DNA from 3 places in the Bacillus sp. FSL K6-3431 genome. Region 1 is predicted to be linked to each of the others. Evidence: riboswitches for the same ligand, from Rfam matches in the RefSeq annotation. Region 1 holds a riboswitch; each other region holds the start of a gene.
The links. A riboswitch is a leader RNA that binds a small molecule or an ion and turns the genes downstream of it on or off. The one in region 1 is predicted to bind S-adenosylmethionine.
Positions count from the first base shown of each region.

Region 2: another riboswitch for S-adenosylmethionine. It lies ahead of metK (methionine adenosyltransferase); the one in region 1 lies ahead of MHB53_RS04575 (sulfite exporter TauE/SafE family protein).
Region 3: another riboswitch for S-adenosylmethionine. It lies ahead of MHB53_RS11090 (O-acetylhomoserine aminocarboxypropyltransferase/cysteine synthase family protein); the one in region 1 lies ahead of MHB53_RS04575 (sulfite exporter TauE/SafE family protein).

Region 1 is NZ_JBBOCT010000001.1:900,234-904,566, reverse strand. It holds gene mug (G/U mismatch-specific DNA glycosylase) at 1-25, shown strand, start outside; gene MHB53_RS04585 (sensor histidine kinase) at 143-1,267, shown strand; gene MHB53_RS04580 (response regulator transcription factor) at 1,264-1,863, shown strand; SAM riboswitch class I at 2,090-2,190, shown strand; gene MHB53_RS04575 (sulfite exporter TauE/SafE family protein) at 2,600-3,361, shown strand; gene cysC (adenylyl-sulfate kinase) at 3,407-4,006, shown strand; gene MHB53_RS04565 (phosphoadenylyl-sulfate reductase) at 4,218-4,333, shown strand, end outside.
Region 2 is NZ_JBBOCT010000001.1:1,847,641-1,851,973, forward strand. It holds gene asnB (asparagine synthase (glutamine-hydrolyzing)) at 1-385, opposite strand, end outside; gene metK (methionine adenosyltransferase) at 800-2,002, opposite strand; SAM riboswitch class I at 2,177-2,299, opposite strand; gene MHB53_RS09455 (DUF2584 domain-containing protein) at 2,378-2,620, opposite strand; gene MHB53_RS09460 (alpha/beta hydrolase family protein) at 2,814-3,611, opposite strand; gene MHB53_RS09465 (ABC transporter substrate-binding protein) at 3,898-4,333, shown strand, end outside.
Region 3 is NZ_JBBOCT010000001.1:2,154,301-2,158,633, reverse strand. It holds gene cls (cardiolipin synthase) at 1-189, shown strand, start outside; gene MHB53_RS11100 (hypothetical protein) at 214-834, shown strand; gene MHB53_RS11095 (redoxin domain-containing protein) at 831-1,436, shown strand; SAM riboswitch class I at 1,699-1,813, shown strand; gene MHB53_RS11090 (O-acetylhomoserine aminocarboxypropyltransferase/cysteine synthase family protein) at 1,946-3,241, shown strand; gene MHB53_RS11085 (homoserine dehydrogenase) at 3,314-4,297, shown strand.

The DNA.
Region 1 (4,333 bases):
TCCAAGACTAAATCATAATAATTAGAGCTTTGTTATATTTAAACTTTATTCAGTTACGAACAAACTATCCCTGCCTGATAGAAGTGATAGCATTATGTTATAATGGAAAAAAAAGCTAAGTTTTTCAAAGAAGAGGTAGTTTATGAAAAAAAGAATGATTAAATCTTTAAAAGGTTCAGGTATATCTCCTTATATATGGACGGTTTTCAGTATTTTGCCATTTTATTTTATCTTTCAATCTTCAAAAACAATTGAGATCATCATTGGATTAATACTGACCATTTTATTTTTTATCGCCTATCGTTTTGCGTTCATCTCAACGAAATGGCCCGTCTATTTGTGGACGAGTATTTTAATTGCTATTTCAATTACGATGACGATCATTTTTCAATATGTCTATTTCGCTTTTTATATTGCTTATTACAATGGAAATATTAAAAATCGAATTGCATTTTTAACACTTTATATCATCCATCTTGTGTTCACGACTGTTTCTATTAATTATAATATTGTCATCCAAAATCCATTATTTTTAAGCCAATTACCTTTTATTATTATTATTTGGATTAGTGTAATTTTACTACCATTTAACCTTTATAATCGAAAAAAACAAGATAAACTAGAAGAACAACTAGAAGATGCTAATACAAAAATATCTGAACTTGTAAAACAGGAAGAGCGACAACGAATTGCTCGCGACTTACATGATACACTCGGTCAAAAACTCTCGCTTATCGGTTTAAAAAGCGACTTGGCTAGGAAATTAATCTATAAGGATCCAGAACAAGCGCGGTCAGAAATAAAAGATGTCCAGCAAACGGCCAGAACAGCACTAAATGAAGTAAGAACAATGGTTTCACAAATGCGTGGGATACGATTAAAGGAAGAAATCATTCGTGTAAAACAAATACTTAAAGCAGCTGGAATTAATTTCAGTGGGGATCACCATGTAAACCTATCCAATGTTTCTTTATTTCTTGAAAATATTTTAAGTATGTGTATGAAAGAAGCAGTCACAAATGTTGTAAAACATAGTAAAGCAACTTCCTGCCATATTACGATTAAACAATCAACCAATGATATATGCATTACCGTTCATGATAATGGGGGCGGAATGATCGCTAATACGGACCTTTCCGATAAGCATGGCTTAAAAGGAATAAGAGAACGATTGGAATTTATTAATGGAAACTTAGATATTATATCAGAAGATGGTACAACAATTATTATGAAAGTTCCTAGTGTAGTTAAGGAGGATGCGCATTGATTCGAATCGTTATTGCGGAAGACCAGCAAATGATGTTAGGTGCTCTTGGATCATTGCTCAACTTGGAAGATGACATAGAAGTTGTCGGAAAGGCATGCAATGGAGTAGAAGCAATTGCACTCGTGAAAAAACATAATCCGGATATTTGTATTATGGATATTGAAATGCCAAAAAAGAGTGGGCTGGAAGCAGCAGAAGAGTTAAAAAATACGGGCTGTAAGGTTATCGTGCTAACTACATTTGCACGATCGGGTTATTTTCAGCGAGCGATCAAAGCTGGTGTAAGGGGCTATTTACTCAAGGACAGTCCTAGTGATGAATTAGCTAATACAATCCGCAACGTTATGGCGGGAAAGCGTGAATATGCACCAGAATTAATGGATGACCTCTATAGTGAAGAAAATCCACTTACTGAACGTGAGAAGGCTGTTTTAGAACTCGTGGCAGAAGGAAGAAACACAAATGAGATTGCGAAAGAGTTAAGTATTAAATCTGGAACAGTACGAAATTATATTTCACAAATATTAGATAAGCTAGAGGTGACGAACAGAATTGAAGCGATCACCCAATCAAGGAAAAAAGGCTGGTTTAAATAAGCTTGAAAGTCGATATACTGACTTTCGAGCTTGTTTTTCTTGAAAAACGCTTTATAAAAATTGATTCTATACAGACAAAGACTATTCATTTTTAAGGTTTTACTGAAAAATGATAGCTAGCAGAAGTATAAAACCGATAAAACAGATGGGATTAAAAATAAATTCAGAAAAATCATTGACTTTGGAATTTTAATCATGTAATATGAATCTCAACTTAATAAATCAGATCTTATCCAGAGAGGTTGAGGGAGTGGCCCAATGAATCCTCGGCAACAGACTGCATAGTACTGTGCCAATTCCAATAAGCGAAAGCTTAATAGATAAGAAGAGAAAAAATGTTTAAAACCCTCTTCTTAATCATGTAGAAGTGGGTTTTATTGGGTCATAAACATAATCTTGACTGTAGATGTGAGCTGTTAAAAGAATGTCATATAATTTAAGAAAGTAGTAATACATGCCAATTAGTCAACTAAAGGCATCTTTCTAATCGACCAAAGTGTCGATTAAAAAGATGCCTTTTTTGTATAAATGTAAAAGGAGAGGGGTTTTGATCATTATGAGGTGTACATTCTATTTTTCTGCTAATAATTTACCTATAAATGATAGGGTTCAATGATATCGTTTAGGATGATTCTTACCTTGACCAGTGACTAGGCAAGCTATAGGAAACCAATCGGAATCATCGCTTTTTCACCAACTGATCTATCTATAATGGTTTTTCTGGGGAGTGCGTTTAATGAGTATTGGTATTATCGCGATGGGACTTTTTATTGGATTTATGGTTGGATTAACAGGTGTTGGAGGAGCTGCTTTGTTAACACCTATATTAATCTTATTTGGTATAAGTCCCTCAATAGCTGTAGGAACAGATCTTGCATACAATTCTATTACGAAATTATTCGGTTCTTTTCAGCATTGGAGACAAAAGACCATTAATTTTAAGTTAGTTAAGTATCTCGCCATCGGAAGTATTCCAAGTGCTATATGTGCAGTCGGAATCCTCCATCTATTTGATTCCTTTTTTCATAATCAAGAATTAATAATAAAACATGCGCTAGGTTATACATTGATTTTAGTTGCAGTAACAACACTTATTAAAACTTTTCGAAAAAATAAATTTGAATCAAAACTTCAAATGAAATCCTTGGATGAAAAACGGACGTTAACGATAGTAGTTGGAGTAGTTTTAGGTTTTATTGTCGGTTTGACCTCGATTGGGTCAGGTTCTATGTTCGCCTTGGCTATGCTTTACCTTTATCGGATGAGGCCCTCGGAATTAGTCGGAACCGATATTGCTCATGCTTTTTTATTAGTTACAGCTGCTGGATTCATGCACGCTGGCTTTGGTAATGTCGATTACTTACTAATGATAAACCTGTTGATGGGGTCTATACCGGGTGTACTAATTGGAAGTACCTTATCGTCCAAATTTCCAGCGAAGCCATTGCGAACCATTATGGCTATAATGATATTAATTAGTGGCTTTAAACTAATTTAGTTATTTTTTCTTATATACTATAGGAGTTTTTAGGAGGAAGGAACGATGACAATTTCAACAAATATTGTGTGGCATGAATCGGAGGTTTCGAAGTCAGATAGACAGGAATTAAAGCAGCATAAAAGTGCCGTTCTTTGGTTCACCGGACTTTCAGGATCAGGTAAATCGACCATTTCCACAGCATTAGAGAAAGAATTATATATACAAGGAATTCACACATATCGACTTGACGGTGATAATGTCCGACATGGTTTAAATAGGAATTTAGGATTTAGTCCAGAAGACAGGACAGAGAATATCCGGAGAATTGGTGAAGTTTCAAAACTAATGGTTGATGCCGGATTATTTACATTAACTGCATTCATATCGCCATATCGTGAAGATCGAACTTTAGTGCGCGAGCTTGTAAATGCAGATGAATTTATCGAAATATATGTAAAAGCAAGTTTAGAAACATGTGAAACCCGTGATCCTAAAGGATTATATAAAAAAGCTAGATCTGGTGAAATAAAAGGTTTTACTGGTATTGATGCACCGTATGAAGAGCCATTTGATCCTGAAATTACACTTGATACAAATGTTCTCACAATTGATGAATCGATTGAAATAATCATCGCGTTTTTGAAGCAAAAAAGATATTTATAATAGCAAAATCCTATCCAATTTGAAAAATAGGAAAATTATTCCCCAAAACATAGTTGACGCATAGGAATAATTATATTAATATTCGATAATATAGAATAAATAAATGAGAGTGACATTCGCTGACTATAAAAAATAGAGGCGACTTTAATCTATTGTTTGATTAAGGTCGTCTTTCTATATAAGGATTCGTTAGGAGGAAGGAGAAGCTAAGTTGACAAAAATAACGTACGAATCATGGGCCGAAGATAAAACTGATTTTGTTATTGATGATGAGTATAAAGGTGCGTTGAACGTTTTGACGTGGGCTTATGCTGAATACAATGACGA
Region 2 (4,333 bases), 950 kb from region 1:
TCATAAAAGCAAACATGCCACGCAATTTATCAACTACTTTTTCTTTTACTTGACTGTATAAAGCAATGATTACTTCCGTGTCTGATGCTGTTTGAAATGCCGTTCCGGATTTCACAAGTTCTTCACGGAGTTCAACAAAGTTGTAAATCTCGCCATTAAATATGATCCAATATCTCTCATTTTCAAAAGCTAAAGGCTGTTGACCACTTTCAATATCAATAATACTTAAGCGTCGAAAACCGAACTGAATATGTTCATCTTCAAAATACCCTTCATCATCTGGACCTCTGTGGGTAATTAAATCATTCATTTGTTTAAATAATTCTTGATCAGGAGCTTTAATTTCCAAAGCTTGATCATGGATACAACCAATAAAACCGCACATATACATGCCACCTACTCTATTTAAATTCAAGTGTGAGTTCAAAAAGGAGGATAAAAAGGGCCGAGAAGTTCTAGGAAGTGTAGCCTTCGAGCATCACAACACTTGCACAGGATGTGCTGACTTCTGTGTTGCTCACAGGACGTGAGCGATCTTAACAGAAGTTCCTTTCCCATAAGTGAGGAGCGAAGAAGCTGACAACGAAATTCGATAGCAATTTTTACCGGACTTTTTGAACATCCTATTCAAGCGCAATGTTTAGATAATCAATGCGTCGCATACTTGTTAATACTAACACTTTTCACTTCATTTAGCAGTATTAATTGTGAATATGCTGTGGAAAAAAGTTTTCTAAAAATTTCAATAGTGACAAAAAAAACAGAGCTGCATTTTCACGCAGCTCTATTATAAATGGAATTATTTATTTTGAGCCGATACTTTGATTGCTTCTGCTTTGTCTGTTTTTTCCCAAGGTAAATCTATATCAGTACGACCGAAATGTCCATAGGCAGCTGTTTGCTTATAAATTGGTCGACGAAGGTCTAGCATCCGGATAATCCCTACTGGACGAAGATCAAAGTTTTCCCTAATGGCCTGAACAAACACATCTTCCGATACTTTTCCTGTTCCAAATGTATCAACAGAAATGGATACTGGTTGCGCCACACCGATTGCATATGCAAGTTGTACTTCACATTTATCAGCAAGGCCAGATGCAACAATATTTTTAGCTACATAACGCGCTGCATATGCTGCTGATCTATCCACTTTTGTTGGATCTTTTCCAGAAAAAGCTCCCCCACCATGGCGAGCGTAGCCCCCATAAGTATCAACGATAATTTTCCGCCCAGTCAAGCCTGCGTCTCCCTGCGGCCCACCAATGACAAAACGACCTGTTGGATTAATAAAATATTTCGTTTCGTCATCAAGTAATTCAGCAGGAACAACAGGCGTAATTACATGATCTTTTATATCTTGCTGAATTTGCTCCAAGCTAATATCAGGATGATGCTGAGTCGATAATACAATCGTATCAACTCTAACTGGCTTATCATTTTTATCATACTCAACAGTTACTTGCGTTTTTCCATCTGGACGTAAATATGATAGTATACTTTCTTTTCTAACTTGAGCCAATCTGAATGCAAGTTTATGTGCAAGCGAAATTGGTAAAGGCATTAATTCTTCCGTTTCATTACAAGCATAACCAAACATTAGCCCTTGGTCACCAGCACCAATCTCCTCTATTTCTTCTTCGGACATCGCTCTTTCACGCGCTTCAAGTGCTGTGTTTACTCCTGCTGCAATATCTGGAGATTGTTCATCAATTGATGTAAGTACAGCACAAGTTTCTGCATCAAATCCATATTTTGCACGATCATAGCCAATTTCCTTAATCGTATCGCGGACAATTTTAGGTATATCGACATACGTACTTGTTGTAATTTCTCCTGCTACAAGGACTAAGCCAGTTGTAACAGATGTTTCACAGGCAACGCGAGCATTCGCGTCCTTTGCCAATATCGAATCTAATATAGAATCAGAGATTTGGTCACAAATCTTATCCGGGTGCCCCTCTGTTACAGATTCTGACGTAAATAAACGGCGATTATGTGTCATCGGTCATCCTCCTATACACTAATATCTTTCCTATTTTAATAATACTCATTTCCTAAAATGATGTTATTCATTCAGGCAATAAATAAAAGGCAACGGTGTCTATTTATAAAAAAATAAAAACCTTTCCTATTAAATCTGTGAGGAAAGGTTTTATTACATGTGCCGAGCCTTTCACTCTTATCGTTCAAGGCTTTCGCCTTGCAACAGGTTAGCACCTTTCTTACTGGAATTGCTTCCTTTTGTAAGTAGGTTGCTGGGTTTCACAGGGCCTGCCCCTCCACCATCTCAGGATAAGAGTATCCATTCATTACAAAATCATAGCGTACTTAGTTATGGCATGTCAACAAATAAAACTTTTATTATACCGGCTTTACATTAATTAACGGAATGCAATGATACAAGTTGATATGTTATCAACGTATTCTCATTTTCCCATTCTATTTTCTGAATAATTGCTGTTGCACGATTTTCACTTTTTAACGAATACCGCACTTCCATTGGAATATCAATTGGATACAGTCTATAACCTGACTTTTCAAGCGTAAAGAGGTTTTCTTCTTGCCTTTTCTCCTTACCTTTCGTAACGATCAGTGTGTTTAACTCTAACGGCATGCCCATTGAATTCCCTCCTTAATTTTGGCCCACACGACGTGGATCACAACGGCGTTGCCACACCACGTGGCGCCCTTAGCTGTTGTTCCTTTATTGTGTCTTAGCTAACGACCCGATGTACACGATGCCACCGGCACCACACAGTACGTGGCAATCATAGGGCGGCCAGCACTATTACCTAAGTGCCTATTGTTCCTAATTATACATGACTTTCCTGTTGTTTCATCCATGTGCATAAATCGGTTACGATTTTCCGATTAATTACTGGTGGAAAATAATGTGTATAGGTATCAAAGTACCATGTATTTACCTTTTTTTCGAGCGACTGTAATCTTTTTTCGAGTCGCCAAGCATGTTCTATGGATACATTATCGTCTAACTCTCCATGAATGATAAGGACTGGAGCTTGCATTTTTTCTAGTTCATATAGAGGTGTCCTGTACTCAAATGCTTGAGCTGCAGTTTGAGGAGAACCTCCTATCACCCGCTTCATCATTCTCCTCATATCTTTACGCTCCATATATGTAAGTGCTACATCAGATACCCCGCCCCATGTAACAATCGATGCTGCATCGTTATGTTTTAATCCGGTAAATAAAGCCATCACACCACCGCGGGAAAAGCCAAATATATGAATACGATTTTCCTTTACAGCTGGATGGCTTTTTAATATTTCGTAGCCTGTGAATGCATCCTCACGATCTGCCCCTGCAAAGTCTTCATTTCCTTCTCCACCACGATTCCCACGATAATAAGGTGCAAACACAACAAATCCCTCTGAAGCAAATTGAGCAATCCTCGCTGGCCTAACCATCCCTATACTTTTAATCCCCCCTCTTAAATATAAAAATCCTTCGTATAAGCCCTGTTTCTTTGGCTTAGCTAATAGTCCTTTTACCTTAAGCCCTGAAGAAAAATATGTCACGATCCATAAATGAATCGTTGGATTCGGTGAAGGAAACGCTTGTACATCTAAGATTAATTTTTTGTTTTTCACGAAGCTCCCACCTCCATTATTGGATATTTGTTTTTATTTTATCTAGCTTCACCACTTATCGATTAGTATACTTCCCGCGTCTCATTTCAATAAGTCGAGAACGAAGGCCCACTTGACGTGGGTTACTTCGGCGTTGCCACCGGATGTGGTATTAATAGCCGATGATCCTCGCAAGGCGCTTACGCTTTTCTTTTGAGGTTATCACATATTGCTGCGCCTATCATACGATATGTTAGCCTTTAATTATCTTTTGCCATCCATGGCACACATAAGGAGGAAACCCAATATGAAGAAATGGTTCAAAACTAGCATCTTTTTACTTATTGCTGCTTGTACTGTACTCGCTATTACTGCCTGTTCAGCAAAAACTAGCTTACAAAAGGTGAGAGTCGCAGAAGTAACTCGTTCTATATTCTATGCTCCCCAATATGTTGCAGTTGAAAAAGGTTTTTTTAAAGATGAAGGCCTTAATGTCGAAATAAAAACAGCTTGGGGTGGCGATAAAACGATGACAACCTTATTATCTGATGGGGCTGATATCGCGCTTGTTGGTTCAGAAACTTCTATTTATGTGTACGCTCAAGGTTCTACAGATCCTGTCATCAATTTTGCCCAATTAACACAAACGGATGGAACATTCCTAGTTTCGCGGGAAAAAGCAGATAATTTTGACTGGGAGCAATTAAAAGATTCTACTTTTCTGGGACAGCGTAAAGGTGGAA
Region 3 (4,333 bases), 1.3 Mb from region 1:
CGTAGCTTCCGACTTAACTTTGAAGTGAATGCATTTCTGTATGATGAAGAACTCGTTGGAGAGCTTGTCGATATTTTTAACAAAGATATGGAACAATCGAAGGAGCTTACATTAGAAGAGTATCAAAAACGTCCACTATATATAAGATTTAAAGAATCCGTTTCACGCTTACTATCACCAGTTCTTTAAAGGAAGAAAGGGGGGACGGATGAAATGTGGCTTTCAATTGGTTCTTTATCCTTCCCAGTCTCTTGGGTAGCGATCGTAATAGCATTTTTTCTAACGACTGGCATGTTGTTGCTTTTAAAGAAAAAGCATATAGCTGATTATTATGGGAATGCTATTTTTATATTTATTATCACGTGGAAATTGAGTGTAATTTTATTTCAATTTAAATTCAGTATACAGAACCCTTTAACTATATTGTATTTTAATGGTGGGATAAAAGGTTTTTGGCTTGGACTGATCGCTGGATGCATATACTTATTTATTATAGGTAAAAGAAAAAAACAAGCGGAAATGAGCATAGGTGACATTTTCCAAGTATGGTTAATGACGTTTTCTATTTATGAGATTGTTATAAGCATAGTAGATGATTACCCTTTATTGTTTAGAGTGATACTCATCTTAATCAATTTTGGATTTGTTGTAATGGCCATTTTAAAAAATAACCAAATAAGATGGCTACAGCAATTACTCATTTTGTTTACGGTTATTCAGCTACTTATTTATTCGGTAATGGATCGACTTTTTTCCGTTCCAATTATGACATATATAATAGTAGTTATTGCATTACTTATCATATCTAAAATAAAGAAAGTTGGTGCCAAGTGAAGAAAAATATTTTTGGGTTAATAGTTATCGTGATTTTAATCAGTATTGTTACAGTGAATATTGTAAAAGAAGTACAAGCAAAAAAAGCAGAGGAATTGGCCCAAGAAGAATTTTTAATGGAATCATCAACAAAGGAAGCACAAGTAGATACTGCTGCACCTGGGCTAACAACAGGAGATCAACCACCCGACTTCGAATTGGAAACACTGGATGGTGAATCAATTAAACTGTCTGATTATAAAGGCAAAAAAGTGATTTTGAATTTTTGGGCGACTTGGTGTCCCCCATGTAAGGCGGAAATGCCTCATATGGAGAACTATTACAAAACGGCTGCCGAGAATGATAATGTTGAAATAATTGCAGTAAATTTAACGAATGCAGAACGTGGTGTCAATAAAAGAGACAAAATCAGCAAATTTATTAAAGAGTATGAATTAACATTTCCAATACCTCTAGATGAAAAAGGAAATGTTGGTAATGAATATCAAATACTAACAATACCAACAACGTATATGATTGATAGTAATGGATTTATTCATAAACGAATTGTCGGTCCAATGGATGAAGAAATGATTGGAAAATTAGTTAAGGAAATGAAGTAGTGAACATTACCACGTAAATAGATGCTCGTTTCATAACAGGAACGAGCATCTATTTAGATCCGTACGTTTAGTGATTACACTATCTAAAGCATACATGAGTTCCTTATCACAAAAGAACTAGCCTTGTGTACAATCTAGGTTAGACAGCATTTAAAAACTTAAAATTTTAAAATAAGTGAAAAAGGGTTGACATTATTCAAATACGTAGTATACTAATTTTTAAGAGTTCATTGAACTATCTAAAATTTAATAATAAGCATTACTCTTATCTAGAGCGGCGGAGGGAATAGGCCCTGCGATGCCCGGCAACCTTCAGATGATTTTATCTGAAAAGGTGCTAATTCCTACAGGTTATTTAGTAACCTGGAAGATAAGGGGAGGAACTGTATATACGCCCTCTTCTTATTCAGAAGAGGGCTTTTTGTATAAAGAAGATTGCAGAAAATATTATGCAACCTTTTAACCAAGTTTACCAATCAAATTACTATAATATTTAGGGGGATAAAAAAATGTCAGAACAAAACTTTAAGCCAGAAACTTTATTACTTCATGGTGGGCAAGAGCCTGATGAAACAGGGTCACGAGGTGTACCAGTTTATAGAACAACTTCTTATGTATTCGAAAACACGGAGCATGCTCAAAAACTATTTGGTTTAGAGGTTTCTGGAAATATTTATTCTCGAATCATGAACCCGACAGTCGACGTATTTGAAAAGCGAGTCGCATTGTTAGAAGGCGGAACTGCCGCAGTTGCATTATCATCTGGAATGGCTGCTATTGCATTTTCAATCTTAAATATTGCACATGCAGGTGATGAAATTTTAGCTGCTACAGATTTATATGGTGGAACATACAATTTGTTCGCTGTAACGCTCCCAAGATACGGAATTAAAGTAAACTTTGTTAACCCGAAAGATCCGGAAAACTTCCGTAAAGCAATAACTCCGAAAACGAAAGCAATTTTTGCAGAAGTTATCGGCAACCCAAGCTTGCATATTCTTGATACTGAAGCAGTTGCTAAGATTGCGCATGAAAGCAATATTCCGTTAATCGTAGACAGTACATTTGCAACTCCATACTTAAGCAGACCGATTGAACACGGTGCAGATATTGTCGTCCATTCAGCTACAAAATGGATTGGTGGTCATGGAACAGCAATAGGTGGAGTTGTTGTAGACAGCGGAAAATTTGATTGGAACAATGAGAAATTCCCTGGATTCACTGAGCCTGACCATTCGTATCACGGCATCCGTTTTGGCATCGATGTACCAGATGCAGCATTTGCTACTAAATTACGTGTTCAGCTGCTACGTGACTTTGGACCTTGCTTAAGTCCTGACAATGCGTTCATTTTCTTGCAAGGATTGGAAACATTACATCTACGCATTACGAAACATGTGGAGAATGCAAAAGCAGTGGCAGAATATTTACAACAAAATGATGCAGTTGAGTGGGTTGCATATCCTGGTCTTAAAAGTCATCCATCATATGAACTTGCACAGAAGTATTTCCCTAAAGGTGCTGGAGCGATCGTGAACTTTGGAATAAAAGGTGGCCGCGAAGCTGGTAGAAATACAATAGATAATGTCAAACTGTTTTCTCATGTTGCTAATGTTGGAGATGCTAAATCATTGATTATTCACCCTGCTTCTACTACACATCAGCAGTTAAGTGGAGATGATTTAAAAGCAACAGGTGTAACAGAGGAATTGATTCGCCTTGCAGTTGGATTAGAGGCAATTGAAGATATAACAGCAGATCTGGAACAAGCAATCGCAAAATCTGTTGAAGCTACTACTAAATAATACTTCAGGATAACAGGGGCTGAGCGCATTGCGTCTCAGCCTTTTGATTTTAAACATTAGGAGGGGAAACAAATGGCAGTCATCAAGGCAGCAATACTCGGTTTTGGAACAGTAGGAGAAGGAGTGTACGAAGCAGTTCAAACACATCAGCAGCAATTGCAGGATATACTTGATGCTGAAGTGCAAATTGTTGGAGTGCTTATCCAAGATTTAGAAAAGAATCGTAGTATCTCCGAAGATGTATTAGTGACAACTAATTTCGAGGAGATATTAAATATCCCAGATCTACAAGTTGTATTTGAAGCAATTGTGGGCGAGGATCCAAGTTATATATATTTGGAAAGAGCGATGGAACAAGGCTGCGATATCGTCACTGCAAATAAGGTGATGTTTGCAAGGCATGGAGAAAGGCTATTACGCAAAGCTTATGAGCAAGGCGTCCAGATTGGTTATGAAGCAACTGTAGCCGGTGGTGTGCCTATAATCAGAACACTGGCACATCAATTGCAGGTGAATAAGGTAGAGCGTATTCAAGCTATTTTAAATGGTACATCGAACTATATATTAACAGAAATGAGAAATAAACAATTATCTTTTGAGGAAGTATTGAAGACCGCTCAGGAACTTGGTTATGCGGAGGCAGATCCGACTAATGATGTAGAGGGATTTGATGCGTTTTATAAACTGATGATATTAAGTAGTCTTGTATTCGGCAGCCAGCCTAGCTGGGATGAAGTAAATGTTAAGGGGATTTCAGCCGTATCCAATGAACAGATTGAAGTGGCTTATAACAATGGCCATCGTTATAAGCATATTGCTGAAGTGACAAAAAAAGACGGAAAAATACTTGCGTCTGTCAGTCCTGTATTAACTGATGCAAATCACCCACTTTATAATGTAGAAGGTGTGGACAATGCAATACTTGTTCAAGCCACATTAGCTGGTACGATTACAATACAAGGTCCTGGAGCGGGGAGCGATCCAACTGCAAGCGCAATGATCGAAGATTTTGCTCATATTTTTCAAAAGAAAAAAGCTAGTTATGCATTGAATTAAGAAGAAGACATGTTTCCATTCCTATCATATCTTGTC